One region of the Streptomyces sp. NPDC044704 genome, then DNA from elsewhere that is predicted to be linked to it. Evidence: riboswitches for the same ligand, from Rfam matches in the RefSeq annotation. Region 1 holds a riboswitch; each other region holds the start of a gene.
The links. Region 1 has a riboswitch for cobalamin ahead of AC07B0_RS19425 (energy-coupling factor ABC transporter permease). Riboswitches for the same ligand answer to the same signal wherever they lie in the genome.

Region 1 (3,356 bases):
GCCCGCGCCGACCAGCTCCACCAACCGGGTCACGGATACAGCTCCTTCAGTACGAGGGTCACGCCGACCAGGGAGATCAGCAGGGCGGCGGACGCCGTGAGGAACCGCCAGGACAGGGTGGCTTCGGGGACGAGCACGCGCAGGGTGCCGTCGTAGCCGCGCCCGGCGAGCCCCTCCTGGAGCCGCCCGGCGCGGTCGAAGGCCCGGACGAACGAGGTCGCCGCGAGCCCGGCCAGCGAACGCCACACCGCGGCCCGGTTCGTGTGCCCGAGGCGGGCCGCCTGGGCCCGGCGGACCTGGGCCGTGGCGTCCAGCAGCAGGAACCCGATCCGGTACATGACCAGGGCCACGTCGACGACGGGCGCCGGCACCCCGGCCCGCACCAGCCGGGGCAGTACGTCCGACACCGGGGTGGTGAAGGCGAACAGGAGCACGCCCAGCGAGGCCGCCGAGGTGCGCAGCAGCAGTTCCCCGGCGTGCCGGGGCCCGTCGGGGGCCAGCGAGACGAATCCGCCCGGGCCGCCCAGGGACACCAGCAGCGGCAGCGCCCCGGTGCAGCAGAAGCCGAGCGGGACCCGGAAGGCCCGCCACAGCTGCCGCCCTGCCACCCCGGCGGGGCCGAGCAGCACCGCCAGGGTCGCCGCGGCGACCAGCGGCCCGCCGGGCCAGGGCGGCAGGCACACGGCGGTGACCGTCAGGCCCAGTCCCAGCAGGGCCTTCTCCAGTGGATGGCGGCGGCGCCAGCGGCTGCTGTGCGCCGCGACGTCGATCGGCAGCACCGCGCTAGCGCTCCGCGCCGGTCGCGGACGCCGGAGCCGGGCCGGCCCCCGGGTCCGTGCCGGCGGGGTCGGCGGTACCGGCCGCGGCGGCGAGCGCGGCGCCCTGGCGGCGGCCCTTGCGCACGCCGAAGTAATAGGCGAGGACGCCCGCGCCGAGTGCCGCCTGGAGGGCGAACAGGGCCGACTCGATCTCGCCCGACGGGGGTTCGTACAGCGGGGAGAACCAGGGCTCGTAGTCCGGCTTCAGCTCGGTGATGGCCGCCTCCGCCTGCGCGTCGGCGCCCGCGAACGGCTCCTCCTTGCCCTCGCCGAGTCCCAGCGCGAGCGGGAGCACGGCCAGCGCCGCCACCAGGAGCAGCAGCAGGGTGTTGATCTTCGCGTTCCTGGTCATCAGAGCGCCGCCTCCTGCTTCGTCTTCGTCCCGGTGAGCTTGGCGACGCCGAGGCGCACCAGGTCGGACTTGCTGGACTGCATGAGCAGCCGCACCACGAGCACGGTGAGCAGGCCCTCGCTGACCGCGAGCGGGATCTGGGTGAGGGCGAAGATGCCCGCGAACTTCTCCAGCGCGCCGACGAAACCGCTGCCCGGGTCCGGGAAGGCCAGCGCCAGCTGGACGGAGGTCACGCAGTAGGTGATCAGGTCGGCGAAGAAGGCGCCGAAGAAGACCGTCACCATCAGCGGCACGTCGAACTTCTTCAGCAGCCGGTAGACCCCGTAGCCCGCCCACGGGCCGGCGACGGCCATCGAGAAGACGTTGGCACCGAGGGTGGTGAGTCCGCCGTGCGCCAGCAGCAGGGCCTGGAACAGCAGGGTGATCGTGCCGAGCACCGCCATGATCGGCGGCCGGAAGAGGATGGCCCCCAGTCCGGTGCCGGTGGGGTGTGAACAACTGCCCGTCACCGAAGGGATCTTCAGGGCGGACAGGACGAAAGTGAACGCTCCGGACGCTCCGAGCAGCAGGGTGCTCTCCGGGTTGGCCTTCACCTCGCGGGTGAGGGCGCGGACACCGTGGACGACGAAGGGAGCGGACGCGGCGCCCCAGGCGACCGCGTGCAAAGGGGGAAGGAACCCCTCGGCTATATGCATGAGTAGAGAGACCTCTCCAGCACCTCGTGGATGGACGACGCGCCCCGGCCGGTCTCCTGGCTCACGGGTACTGATGCCCTGGCTCCGCCTTCCCGGGGCCGTGCGGTCTCCCGCGCGGAACCCAGTGGCTTCCCGCAGGAGTGGAGCCGGACTTCCCGATCACAGTGGCGAGGGCCGCACCGGTTTCCCACCGGTTTCCCGAACACCAAGGCCCGCTGACAGTAGTCGTCCGCGCCGACCGGTAACAACCCGCCCCCGTGCGCGGGGGTGACCGGAGGCCGTCCGGCGGTGCCCCGGAAGGGTGCGGTCCGATGGCGGTCCGGGCCCCGGCCGGTCAGCGTGGGGGGCGTGGCTGACACCTCCTCCGGCGCTCCCGCCTACTCCGACCTCTCCGCCGTCTACGTGAACTGCACGCTCAAGCGCTCGCCCGAACCCAGCAACACCGAGGGACTGATCGCCAGGAGCCGCGCCGTCATGGAGGCCGCCGGCGCCCGGACCTCACTGATCCGGGCCGTCGACCACGACATCGCCACCGGTGTCTGGCCGGACATGACCGAGCACGGCTGGGAGACCGACCAGTGGCCGGTCCTCTACAGCCAGATCATGGACGCCGACATCCTCGTGCTCTGCGGCCCGATCTGGCTCGGCGACAACAGCTCCGTCATGAAGCAGGTCATCGAGAGGCTCTACGCCTGCTCCTCGATCCTCAACGAAAAAGGCCAGTACGCCTACTACGGGCGCGTCGGCGGAGCGCTGATCACCGGCAACGAGGACGGCGTCAAGCACTGCGCCATGAACGTCCTCTACAGCCTCCAGCACCTCGGCTACACGGTCCCCCCGCAGGCCGACGCCGGCTGGATCGGCGAGGCCGGCCCGGGACCCTCCTACCTGGACCCCGGCTCGGGCGGCCCGGAGAACGACTTCACCAACCGCAACACGGCCTTCATGTCCTGGAACCTCATGCACCTGGCCGCGCTCCTCAAGCGCGCGGGCGGCGTCCCCGCACACGGCAACCAGCGCTCCCTGTGGGACGCGGGCTGCCGCTTCGACTTCCCCAACCCCGAACACCGCTGAGCCCCGTACCCCGTCCGTCCGGGATCCGGCGGCACGACGCCGGGGGCCCGGGGTGTGCGACACCCCGGGCCCCCGGACGGCGTGCCGGTCAGGTCAGCACGTGTTGGGGTGCGAGACGTCCACCACGACCCGCTCCGGGTTGTGCAGGACGGTGACGCCGTAGGCCGGCCGGGTGTCGAAGGCGGCGCCGAAGGTCACGTAGCCCTCGTAGTCGCCGGTCATGGCGAGGCCCTTGAGCTTGCTGAGGTAGATCTTCTGGAGCTTGGGGCCCTTGTAGACGTTCTGACCCGCGTCGTCGTGTCCGGCGGCGGGGTGCAGACGGATCTCCAGGAAGTACTTGCCGGCCAGCGGGACCGGCTTGCCGGACCCGTCGTAGACCAGCTTGGAGACGGGGCTGACGTTGACCTCGGGTACGTA
Region 2 (3,356 bases), on a different contig from region 1:
TCTCGCCGTCGTCGGTGACCTCGATGATCTCGGTGCACAGGTTGGAGGAGTGGACGACCGAGCCCGGCTCGGCGGTCTGGTTCGCCGTGCGGTTGGAGGCGTCCTTGAAGGTCATCCAGCCCTGGCCGGTCTGCGCGAGGGTGCGCATCATCCGGCCGTACAGGTCACGCGCGGGCATGGTCTTGCGGGCCAGGCCGTCCGCCTCGGCCTTGCGGTAGGCGGCGTCGAACTCGTCGCCCCACAGGTCCACGAGCTCGGGGACGTCGGCCGGGGAGAACAGCGACCACTGCCCGTCGGAGTTCACGCGCCGCATGAACTCGTCCGGCACCCAGTGGGCGAGGTTCAGGTTGTGCGTACGGCGCTGGTCCTCACCGGTGTTGTCGCGGAGCTCCAGGAACTCCTCGATGTCCGCGTGCCAGGTCTCCAGGTAGACGGCGGCGGCACCCTTGCGGCGGCCGCCCTGGTTGACCGCGGCGACGGAGGCGTCGAGGGTCTTCAGGAACGGGACGATGCCGTTGGAGTGGCCGTTGGTGCCGCGGATCAGGGAACCCCGGGCGCGGATGCGGGAGTACGAGAGGCCGATGCCGCCGGCGTGCTTGGACAGGCGCGCGACCTGGTGGTAGCGGTCGTAGATCGAGTCCAGCTCGTCCAGCGGGGAGTCCAGCAGGTAGCAGGAGGACATCTGCGGGTGCCGGGTACCGGAGTTGAAGAGCGTGGGGGACGACGGCAGGTAGTCGAGGCGGCTCATCAGCCGGTAGAGCGAGGCCACTTCCTCGACGGCCTGGACGGTGTCGTTCTCGGCCAGGCCGCAGGCCACCCGCAGCATGAAGTACTGCGGGGTCTCGATGACCTGACGGGTGATCGGGTGGCGCAGCAGGTAGCGGCTGTGCAGGGTGCGCAGGCCGAAGAACCCGAAGCGGTCGTCGGCGCCCTCGGCGAGGGTGTGCTCGACCAGCGCGTCCAGGCGGGCCGCGTGGGTCGTGACGAACTCGGCCGTGCGGTCGGCGATGAGCCCCTCGCGGTGGCCGACGGCGACGGACGCCGAGAAGGACGTGGAGCCCTGGCCCGCGGCCTCGTCGCGGACGGCCAGCGTCAGCAGCCGGGCGGCGAGGCGGGAGTACGCCGGGTCCTCGGAGATCAGACCGGCCGCGGCCTCGGTGGCCAGCCCGCGCAGTTCGGCCTCGTCGGCGACGGAGCTGCGGCCGCGCAGGGCGGCGGCGGCGACCCGGCCGGGGTCGGTGTCGGGGAGGTCGGCCGTAAGCTCGGTGAGGGTACGCAGCAGTGCGGTCCCCGGGCCCTCGGGCGTGAGCGCAGCCTCGGTGTCGGACTGGGCGGACTCGGCGCGCGGTGCGGCAGGCGCGATGGTCACGGGGGGAGCTCTCCCTCGCTCGGCCCGGTCTTCGACGGGGCGGGGCGAGCGGGCGCACGCGGGAAGCCCACGGACCGGCCCGGACAGGGCAGGCGGTACGTGCGCCGCGTGGCGTCCACCGGCCCAACCGCGAGGCCCGGACGTATCGGCACCCGGTTCGGTTGAGCCGGGCGCGCTGTCGGCAGGTCCTCGGACTTCCGGACGCACCAATGGGTGCACTTCATACCGTTGCGGGACAGTTCCGGATTCGCACCGGATTCCCCTGCGACGACAGCAGCCATGAGCATACATGTGGGGGCGGCCCGTTGCGGTAGCCCCCACATGTTGTGTCGGCGTGGCTACTGCTCGGGTGCGTACAGCTCCAGGGCGTAGGTGAGCAGGGGCACCGAGGGGACCGGGGACCAGTCCCGTTCCGGGGTGCGCACGAAGCCCAGGCGCTCGTAGATCCGGTGCGCGGCGGGGCTGCCCGGCTGGGTGGAGAGCACCAGCCGGGACACTCCCGGCAGGGCCCTGGCGCGGTCGGCGCAGGCCCGTACGAGTGCTTCGCCGGCGCCCTTGCCCCGGCCGGCGGCGGCCACGGCGAGCATCCGGAACTCGGCCTCGCCGGGGCCCGCGATGTCGGCGAGGGGGCTGCCCGGAGGGGCGAACGTCACACCGCCCAGCAGGCGTCCGTCCAGTACGGCGACGAGCACCTCGCCGGATCCGGCCCGGCCCGCGACGTCCCGCAGCGTCCGCTCGTACGTGTCGTCGGTGTTGGCGTCGAGGAGCCCGTCCTCCAGGTAGGCCCGCGCGGTGATCCCGCCCAGCTCTTCGTATTCGGCGGGCTGCGCCGCCCTGATCACGATGTCCATGCGTCGAGTGTGCGCGACGGCCGCGGGCGGACGCCCGGATCCCGGCGGTCCGGTGCCGGGCACGCGCGAGGGCCCCGCCGGACGAGGCCGGCGGGGCCCTCGCGCGTGCCGCTCAGCAGCAGCGGAAGCCCTCCCGGGGATCCGCCTCGCGGGCGTCGGTGCGGGCCCGCTCGAAGGCGCGCCGGGTCATGACCTCGGCGTGCGGGTCGTGGGCGCGGGCGTGGGCCACGTAGCGGTCGTACGCGGCCTCGCCGGAGAACTCCCGTACGTAGAACCGGGCCTTCGACAGCGCGCCCCGGACCCCGCTCACCGCGCGCGCGGCGCTCGTGCCGCTCATGCGACGGGGGTCTTCGCCCGGCCGCCGCCCGCGTCGAGGCCGGCCGCCGCGAGCTCGGCCTTCTCCTCGGGCGTGGCGATCAGCCCGGCCGGGGCTACGATCTTCGACTCGGTCCACGGGACCTCGGACAGGCGCACCGTCTCGGGGTGGGCGATGGCCTTGAAGCAGGTCCGGGCCGCGTCCACCAGCACGATGACGATCAGGACCGCGAACAGCACCGACAGCACCCCGTCGACCGTGGCGTTGGTGACGACGGTGTGCATGTCGCCCATGGTCTTGGCGGGCGGCAGGACCTTGTCGGCGTCGATGCCCGCCTGGTACTTGTCGCGCTGGGCGAAGAAGCCGACCTTCACGTCCTCGGAGAAGATCTTCTGGTAGCTGGCGGTGAGGGTGACGGCCACGTCCCACGCCAGCGGAACCCCGGTGACCCAGGCCCACTTGAGCCGGCCCGACTTCACGAGCAGCGTCGTGCAGACCGCCAGGGCCACTGCCGCGAGCAGCTGGTTCGCGATGCCGAACAGCGGGAACAGCTGGTTGATGCCGCCCAGCGGGTCCTTGACGCCGACCCACAGGAAGTAGCCCCAGCCGCCGACCACTATGGCGCTCGCCAGCCACACGCCCGGCTTCCAGCTGACGTCCTTGAAGGACTTGTGCACGTTGCCGAGGGTGTCCTGGAGCATGAACCGGCCCACGCGGGTGCCCGCGTCGACCGTCGTCAGGATGAACAGGGCCTCGAACATGATGGCGAAGTGGTACCAGAAGGCCTTCATGGCGGTGCCACCGATGACGGCCGAGAAGA
Region 3 (3,356 bases), on a different contig from region 1:
TGCCGTAGGACTGCACCCAGCCGTGCTGGGTGGCGAGGTAGCCGGTGAGCCGTTCCGCGAAGTACTGGACCATGTCGTTGCGTTCGGGCTCGCCGTGCACCAGGACGTCGATGCCCGTCTTCTCCTGGAAGGCGATGACCTCGCGGATCTCTGCCTTGATGCGCTCCTCGTACCCGGCGGTGTCGACGCGTCCGGCGCGCAGGTCGGCGCGGGCCACGCGCAGTTCGTCGGTCTGCGGGAAGGATCCGATGGTGGTGGTGGGCAGCAGCGGCAGGCGCAGGTGGGCGTGCTGGGCGGCGGCGCGTTCGGCGTAGGGCTGGGCCCGGCGGCCGTCGGCGTCGGTGATCGCGGCGGTGCGGGCGCGGACGGCCGGGTCGTGGGTGATCGGGGAGGTGGCCCGGGAGGCGAGGTCGGCCTGGTTGGCGGCGAGTTCGGCGGTGATCGCTCCGGGGCCCTGGGCGAGGCCGCGGGCGAGGGTGGTGATCTCGGTGGTCTTCTGGCGGGCGAAGGCGAGCCAGCGCCGGATCTGCGGGTCGATGTCGCGTTCGGCGGTGGCGTCGAGCGGGACGTGGAGCAGGGAGCAGGACGCGGCGACGTCGACGGAGCCGGCGAGGCCGAGGAGGGTGCCGAGGGTGGCCAGCGACTTCTTGTGGTCGTTGATCCAGATGTTGCGGCCGTTGACGACGCCCGCGACCAGGCGCTTGCCGGGCAGGCCGCCGACGGCGGCGAGGTCGCGGAGGTTGGCGTCGGCGGCGTCGGTGAAGTCGAGGGCGAGGCCCTCGACGGGCGCCTTCGCCAGGACGGGCAGGGCGTCGCCGAGCCGGTCGAAGTAGGTGGCGACGAGGAGCTTGGGGCGTTCGGTGAGCGCGCCGAGCTCCCGGTAGGTGCGGGCGGCGGCGTTCAGTTCGGCGGGGGTGCGGTCCTGGACCAGGGCGGGTTCGTCGAGCTGGACCCATGCGGCGCCGGCCGCCTTGAGGTCGGCCAGTACCCGGGCGTAGACGGGCAGCAGCCGGTCCAGGAGGGTGAGCGGTTCGAAGTCGTCGGCCACGCCGGGGGCGGGCTTGGCGAGCAGCAGGTAGGTGACCGGGCCGACCAGGACCGGGCGGGCGGTGTGGCCGAGGGCGAGGGCTTCGCGGAGCGCGGCGACCTGCTGGGCGGAGTCGGCCGTGAAGACGGTGTCGGGGCCGAGTTCGGGGACCAGGTAGTGGTAGTTGGTGTCGAACCACTTGGTCATCTCCAGCGGGGCCACGTCCTGCGTGCCGCGCGCCATCGCGAAGTACCCGTCGAGGGCGTCGGTTTCGACGGCCGCCCGGTGGCGGGCGGGGATCGCGCCGACCATGACCGTGGTGTCCAGGACGTGGTCGTAGTACGAGAAGTCGCCGGTCGGAACCTCGGTGATGCCGGCGTCGGCCAGCTGGGCCCAGTTGGTGCGGCGCAGGTCGCGGGCGGTCTCCCGGAGGGCGTCGGCGCTGACGCGGCCCTTCCAGTAGCCCTCGACGGCCTTCTTCAGTTCGCGGTTGCGGCCCTGGCGGGGGTAGCCGTACACGGTGGCCCGTACTGCCGCGGCTGCGGATTCGGTGGTCACGGAACTCTCCTTCGCGAGCGTGTCTCCATGGACCCGGTGGCGGTCCGAGGGTGCGAAGGGGTGCCGGAACGGGCGGACCGCCGGGACCGCGTACGACGGGGTACGCGACGGGGAGGATCCGCCTGAGGTGCACGCCGACCCGCCCACGAGGTCACCGGGAAACCGTGCGCGGTCGTTCGCGCACGGGCAACGGGCAGGTCTTCGGACTCGCGGGCGCGCCTGCCGGTCTCCCGGCGGGCACCTACTGGCCGTCGCTTCCCAGGACCGGTTCCGGTCCCAGTGCGTATGACGGCGGTCGTTCCCGCTCACCGCTGCGGGGCAGTCCCGGATTCCCACCGGGTTCCCTCTTACGACGCATCCCGTCTGGCGGACGGGGCGAACCAGCTGCGGACGCCAGCGTAGGCGGACCCGGTCGAGAACCGGTCCAACCGTCCACATGCCGGACGGGGAAATGAGATGCGGCGCGGGTGCGGCGACACCACTCGCCGTACCCGCGCCGCACTCCCGCGTCCCCGGCGCACCCTCTGCCCGGGGGACGTGCCGGGGCCCCTCAGCCCCGGCCGTAGGTGTGGAACCCGCGGCCGCTCTTGCGGCCCAGCAGCCCGGCCTGCACCATCCGCTGGAGCAGTGGGGGCGGGGCGTACAGGGGTTCCTTGAACTCCTCGTAGAGCGAGTCGGCGATGGCCGCGACGGTGTCCAGGCCGATGAGGTCGGCGAGTTTGAGCGGTCCCATCGGGTGGGCGCAGCCGAGTTCCATGCCGGCGTCGACGTCGGCCGGGCTCGCGTACCCGGATTCGGCCATCCGGATGGCCGAGAGGAGGTAGGGGACCAGGAGGGCGTTGACGACGAAGCCGGCCCGGTCCTGGGAGCGGACGGTGGTCTTGCCGAGGGTGTCGCGGGCGAAGTCCTCGACGCGGGTGAGGGTGTCCTGCGAGGTGTGGAGGGAGGTCACGACCTCCACGAGGGGCAGGACGGGTACCGGGTTGAAGAAGTGCAGGCCGACCACCCGGTCGGCGCGGCCGGTGGCCATCCCCAGCCGCATGACGGGGATCGCGGAGGTGTTGGTGGCGAGGATCGCCCCGGGGTCCTCGACGGTCTTGTCGAGGCGGGTGAACACCTCGGTCTTGGCCTCGGGGTTCTCGGTGACCGCTTCGATGACGAGCTGCCGGTCGGCGAGGTCCTCCAGGTCTCCGGTGAAGACGAGCCGGGCGAGGGCGTCCTCGGCGGAGATCCGGTCGAGCTTGCCCCGCTGGACGGCGCGTTCCAGGGAGACGGCGACGCGTTCGCGGGCGGCCCGGGCCGCGGCGGCGTCCGCTTCGGCGACGACGGTGTCGAGTCCGGCGCGGGCGCACACCTCGGCGATGCCGGCGCCCATCTGGCCGCCGCCGACGACTCCGACGCGCCGGATGCCGGCCGGCCGTGCGGGGGCGCTCACGCGGTCACCCCCGCGGTGACGTGGCGGACCAGGTGGCGCGTGTAGGCCTCGGGGGTGAAGAAGGCGGGCAGCCGCACCGACAGTGCGGTGTCCACGAAGACCTCCCTGGCTTCGAGGGCGCGGGCCCGCGGGTCCTCGGCCTCCAGGGCGGCGCATTCGGCGTCCAGGAGGTCGGTCACGGTGGCCCGGTCCACGCGTTCGTGGCGGATCCACTGCCAGATCTGGACGCGGGCGATCTCGGCGGTGGCGGCGTCCTCCATCAGCCCGCCCAGGGCGACGGCTCCGCTGCCGCGCAGCCAGGCGTCGAAGTAGCGCAGGCACACGGCGATGTTGGAG
Region 4 (3,356 bases), on a different contig from region 1:
CCGCGCGATGCCCATGTTCACGATGTCGGTCCGGCGCAGGTTGATCTCGGCCGGACTGCCCGCCCCCTCGCAGATCACGGCGTCATACGTGCCCCGCAGCCGCTCCAGGCAGTCCGTGACGACGCCGAGGAGCCGTTCCCGGTGTCCGCCGGGCTCCGCCGGCCCGGGGGACGCCGAGCCGGGGCCCGCGGTCCCGAAGAACCCGCGCGCGCTCATCTCGCCGACCGGCTTGCCCAGCAGCACCACCTGGCTGCTCTGGTCGCCGCCCGGCTTGAGCAGCACCGGGTTCATCAGGGCGGTCGGTTCCACCCGCGCCGCCTGGGCCTGCATGGCCTGGGCCCGGCCGATCTCGGCGCCCTCCCGGGTCACGAACGAGTTCAGGGACATGTTCTGGGCCTTGAAGGGGGCCACCTTCACCCCCTGCCGGGCCAGCCACCGGCAGATGCCCGCCGTGACGACGCTCTTGCCCGCGTCCGACGTCGTACCGGCGACCAGCAGTCCGCCGCCGCGCTTCGCGCCGCTCATGCGCGCCCCCTCCGTGTCGTACGCGAGACCAGTGTCCGGGTGGCGGCGGTCCGGGCCAGGGCGCAGACGCCCAGCGCCAGCCAGGTCACCCGCCGCGACAGCCGGACGGCCCGCTCGATGTCGGCGACCTCCACCGGCCGGCCGGCCGCGCCGTTCAGCACGGCACGGTGCTCGGTCCGTCCGCCGTAGGCCAGCGTCCCGCCGAGCCGGACACCGAGCGCCCCCGCGAAGGAGGCCTCGACCGGGCCCGCGTTGGGGCTCGGGTGGGCGGCGGCGTCGGCGCGCCAGGCGCGTACGGCTCCCCGCCGGTCGGGTCCGGCCACGACGGCGGCGAGCGCCGTCAGCCGGGCCCCGGGCCAGCCGGCCAGGTCGTCCAGCCGGGCCGAGGCCCAGCCGTAGCGCAGGTGGCGGGGCGACTTGTGGCCCACCATGGCGTCGAGGGTGTTCACGGCGCGGAAGGCCAGCAGCCCGGGCACCCCGGCGACGGCCCCCCACACCAGGGCCCCCACGACCGCGTCGGAGGTGTTCTCCGCGACGGACTCGACGACGGCCCGGGCCATCTGCTGCCCGTCCAGGGACTCCGGGTCGCGCCCGCACAGGTGGGGCAGGCGTTCGCGGGCGACCTCGGTGTCCCCGGCGGCGAGCGCCCCGCCGATGGCGCGGGCCTCCCGGCCGAGCGAGGTGCCGCCGACGACGGCCCACGTGGCCGCTGCGGTCAGGGCGACGCGGGCGGCCGCGGGCCGGGAGCGCACGGCGCGGGCGGCCAGCGCACCGACGGCGGCCGCGCCGCCCGCGCACACGAGGGCGTGGAGGACGCCACGGCCGCGGTCGTCGCGCCACAGGGCGCGTTCGACGGCGGCGGCGGCGGTTCCGAAGGCGGCCACGGGGTGCCCGCGGCGCGGATCCCCGAGGATCCGGTCGCCGATCAGGCCCGCCGTGGCGCCGTACGCGAAGACGCGGTCGGCACGCATGGTGGCAGGTATGTCCTCACTCAGGGTCCGCGCCCTGGTTCGACGTGTCCGGCGGCGAGAGTTCCTGGCTCCCGGGGCCGCGCACCGCGTGCGCTGACCCGGTGACAGTGGCGGGACCGCGCCGGATTCGCACCGGACTTCCTCTTCCATGCCGCCGTATTGGCTCGGGCAGTCCACCACGCACCGCGAACGCCCGTCAACTTGCCGTTGACCTGCGGCGGGTTCGGGCGGGGGGCGCACCGGGGGTACGCGAAAGCTCCCTCCGGGAGGACCCGGAGGGAGCTTCGGACACGTCGTGTCAGGCGACGATCAGGTAGATCCCGTACGACACGGCCGCCGCGCACAGCGCGAAGCAGGCGTAGGCGCCGGTGCGCGCCAGGGCCGCGGTCCCGCCGTGCTCGGTGGCGGCCTCGTGCTTGGAGAGGCCCACCAGGCCCAGGGTGAAGAGGGCCACGAGGGCGACGGTGGCGGAGAGGCTGACTCCGAAGACGGAGCCGAGCGATGCCCAGTCGATGTTCATGCCGCTGATACCTCTGTCGTTCTCGGGGTCAGACCGCCGCGGCCGGAGCCGCGGGGGTCGTCGGGGTCGCCGTCGCGGCCGGGATGGTGGCCTTGAGGTCCTCGTCGGTCACGGCGGCGGTGGTACCGGCCGCGGCGGTGGTCGGCGGGACGGTGACGGCGGCCATGGCCGTGGTGACGACACCGGGCTCGTCCGTCGTGGTGGCGGTCTCCACCTCGTTGACGTTGTGGTGGTCGACGACCTGGCGGCGGGAGATGACCCAGATGGCGAAGCAGGAGGCGACCAGGAAGACGGTGACCGCGGCGATGCCGACGTCACCCGTGCGCATGACCAGCTCGGCGCCGGCGGCGACGAGGGCCGCGGCGGGCAGGGTCAGGCCCCAGGCGATGAACATGCGGGTGGCGGTGGACCAGCGGACCACGCCGCCCTTGCGTCCCAGGCCGGAACCCATGACGGCGCCGGAGCACGCGTGGGTGGTGGAGAGGGAGAAGCCGAGGGTGGAGGAGGCCAGGATGACGCTCGCGGCCGAGGTCTGGGCGGCGAAGCCCTGCTGCGGCTGGAGGTCGGTGAGGCCCTTGCCCATGGTGCGGATGATGCGCCAGCCGCCCAGGTAGGTGCCCATCGCGATGGCCAGGCCGGCGGAGACGATGACCCAGACCGGCGGGTTGGCCCCGGCGGGCAGGGCGTTCCCGGCGACGAGCGCCAGGGTGATGATGCCCATCGTCTTCTGCGCGTCGTTGGTGCCGTGCGCGAGGGAGACGAGACCGGCCGAGGCGATCTGGCCGGCGCGGTACCCCTTGGCGGAGGTCTTCTCGCCGACGTTGTGGCCCAGCTTGTACGTGAGCTTCGCGGCCAGCATCGCGGCGACACCGGCGACGATCGGGGCGGCGATCGCGGGGATCAGCACCTTCGTCACGACGACGCTGCCGTTGACCGCGCCGATGCCGGCGGAGGCGACCGCGGCGCCGATCAGGCCGCCCATGAGGGCGTGGGAGGAGCTGGAGGGCAGTCCGACCAGCCAGGTGACGAGGTTCCAGAGGATCGCGCCCACCAGGGCGGCGAAGATCACCTCTGGCTGGATGCCTTCCTCGTTGACCAGGCCCTTGGAGATCGTCTTGGCGACCTCCACGGACATGAACGCGCCGACGAGGTTCAGCACGGCGGACATCGCCACCGCAGTCTTGGGCTTGAGGGCGCCGGTCGAGATGGTGGTGGCCATCGCGTTGGCCGTGTCGTGGAAACCGTTCGTGAAGTCGAACACGAGAGCGGTGATGATCACGATCCCGAGGAGAAGCGTTATGTGCTCCATTTACCCAGGCTTCTGTTTGACGTCAGTGGCT

Region 2: another riboswitch for cobalamin. It lies ahead of AC07B0_RS07880 (ribonucleoside-diphosphate reductase subunit alpha); the one in region 1 lies ahead of AC07B0_RS19425 (energy-coupling factor ABC transporter permease).
Region 3: another riboswitch for cobalamin. It lies ahead of metE (5-methyltetrahydropteroyltriglutamate--homocysteine S-methyltransferase); the one in region 1 lies ahead of AC07B0_RS19425 (energy-coupling factor ABC transporter permease).
Region 4: another riboswitch for cobalamin. It lies ahead of AC07B0_RS25220 (cobalamin biosynthesis protein); the one in region 1 lies ahead of AC07B0_RS19425 (energy-coupling factor ABC transporter permease).

Annotation. Positions count from the first base shown of each region.
Region 1 covers NZ_JBWKGY010000007.1:145,246-148,601, forward strand. The annotation lists gene AC07B0_RS19410 (energy-coupling factor ABC transporter ATP-binding protein) at 1-33, opposite strand, end outside; gene cbiQ (cobalt ECF transporter T component CbiQ) at 30-779, opposite strand; gene AC07B0_RS19420 (energy-coupling factor ABC transporter substrate-binding protein) at 784-1,170, opposite strand; gene AC07B0_RS19425 (energy-coupling factor ABC transporter permease) at 1,170-1,865, opposite strand; cobalamin riboswitch at 1,895-2,090, opposite strand; gene AC07B0_RS19430 (flavodoxin family protein) at 2,214-2,939, shown strand; gene AC07B0_RS19435 (AMIN-like domain-containing (lipo)protein) at 3,033-3,356, opposite strand, start outside.
Region 2 covers NZ_JBWKGY010000003.1:86,575-89,930, reverse strand. The annotation lists gene AC07B0_RS07880 (ribonucleoside-diphosphate reductase subunit alpha) at 1-1,369, opposite strand, end outside; cobalamin riboswitch at 1,533-1,666, opposite strand; gene AC07B0_RS07875 (GNAT family N-acetyltransferase) at 1,708-2,220, opposite strand; gene AC07B0_RS07870 (CstA-like transporter-associated (seleno)protein) at 2,333-2,530, opposite strand; gene AC07B0_RS07865 (carbon starvation CstA family protein) at 2,554-3,356, opposite strand, start outside.
Region 3 covers NZ_JBWKGY010000022.1:88,108-91,463, forward strand. The annotation lists gene metE (5-methyltetrahydropteroyltriglutamate--homocysteine S-methyltransferase) at 1-1,585, opposite strand, end outside; cobalamin riboswitch at 1,761-1,985, opposite strand; gene AC07B0_RS34690 (3-hydroxybutyryl-CoA dehydrogenase) at 2,136-3,020, opposite strand; gene aceB (malate synthase A) at 3,017-3,356, opposite strand, start outside.
Region 4 covers NZ_JBWKGY010000011.1:58,113-61,468, reverse strand. The annotation lists gene AC07B0_RS25225 (cobyric acid synthase) at 1-525, opposite strand, end outside; gene AC07B0_RS25220 (cobalamin biosynthesis protein) at 522-1,496, opposite strand; cobalamin riboswitch at 1,533-1,689, opposite strand; gene AC07B0_RS25215 (hypothetical protein) at 1,795-2,016, opposite strand; gene AC07B0_RS25210 (inorganic phosphate transporter) at 2,045-3,325, opposite strand.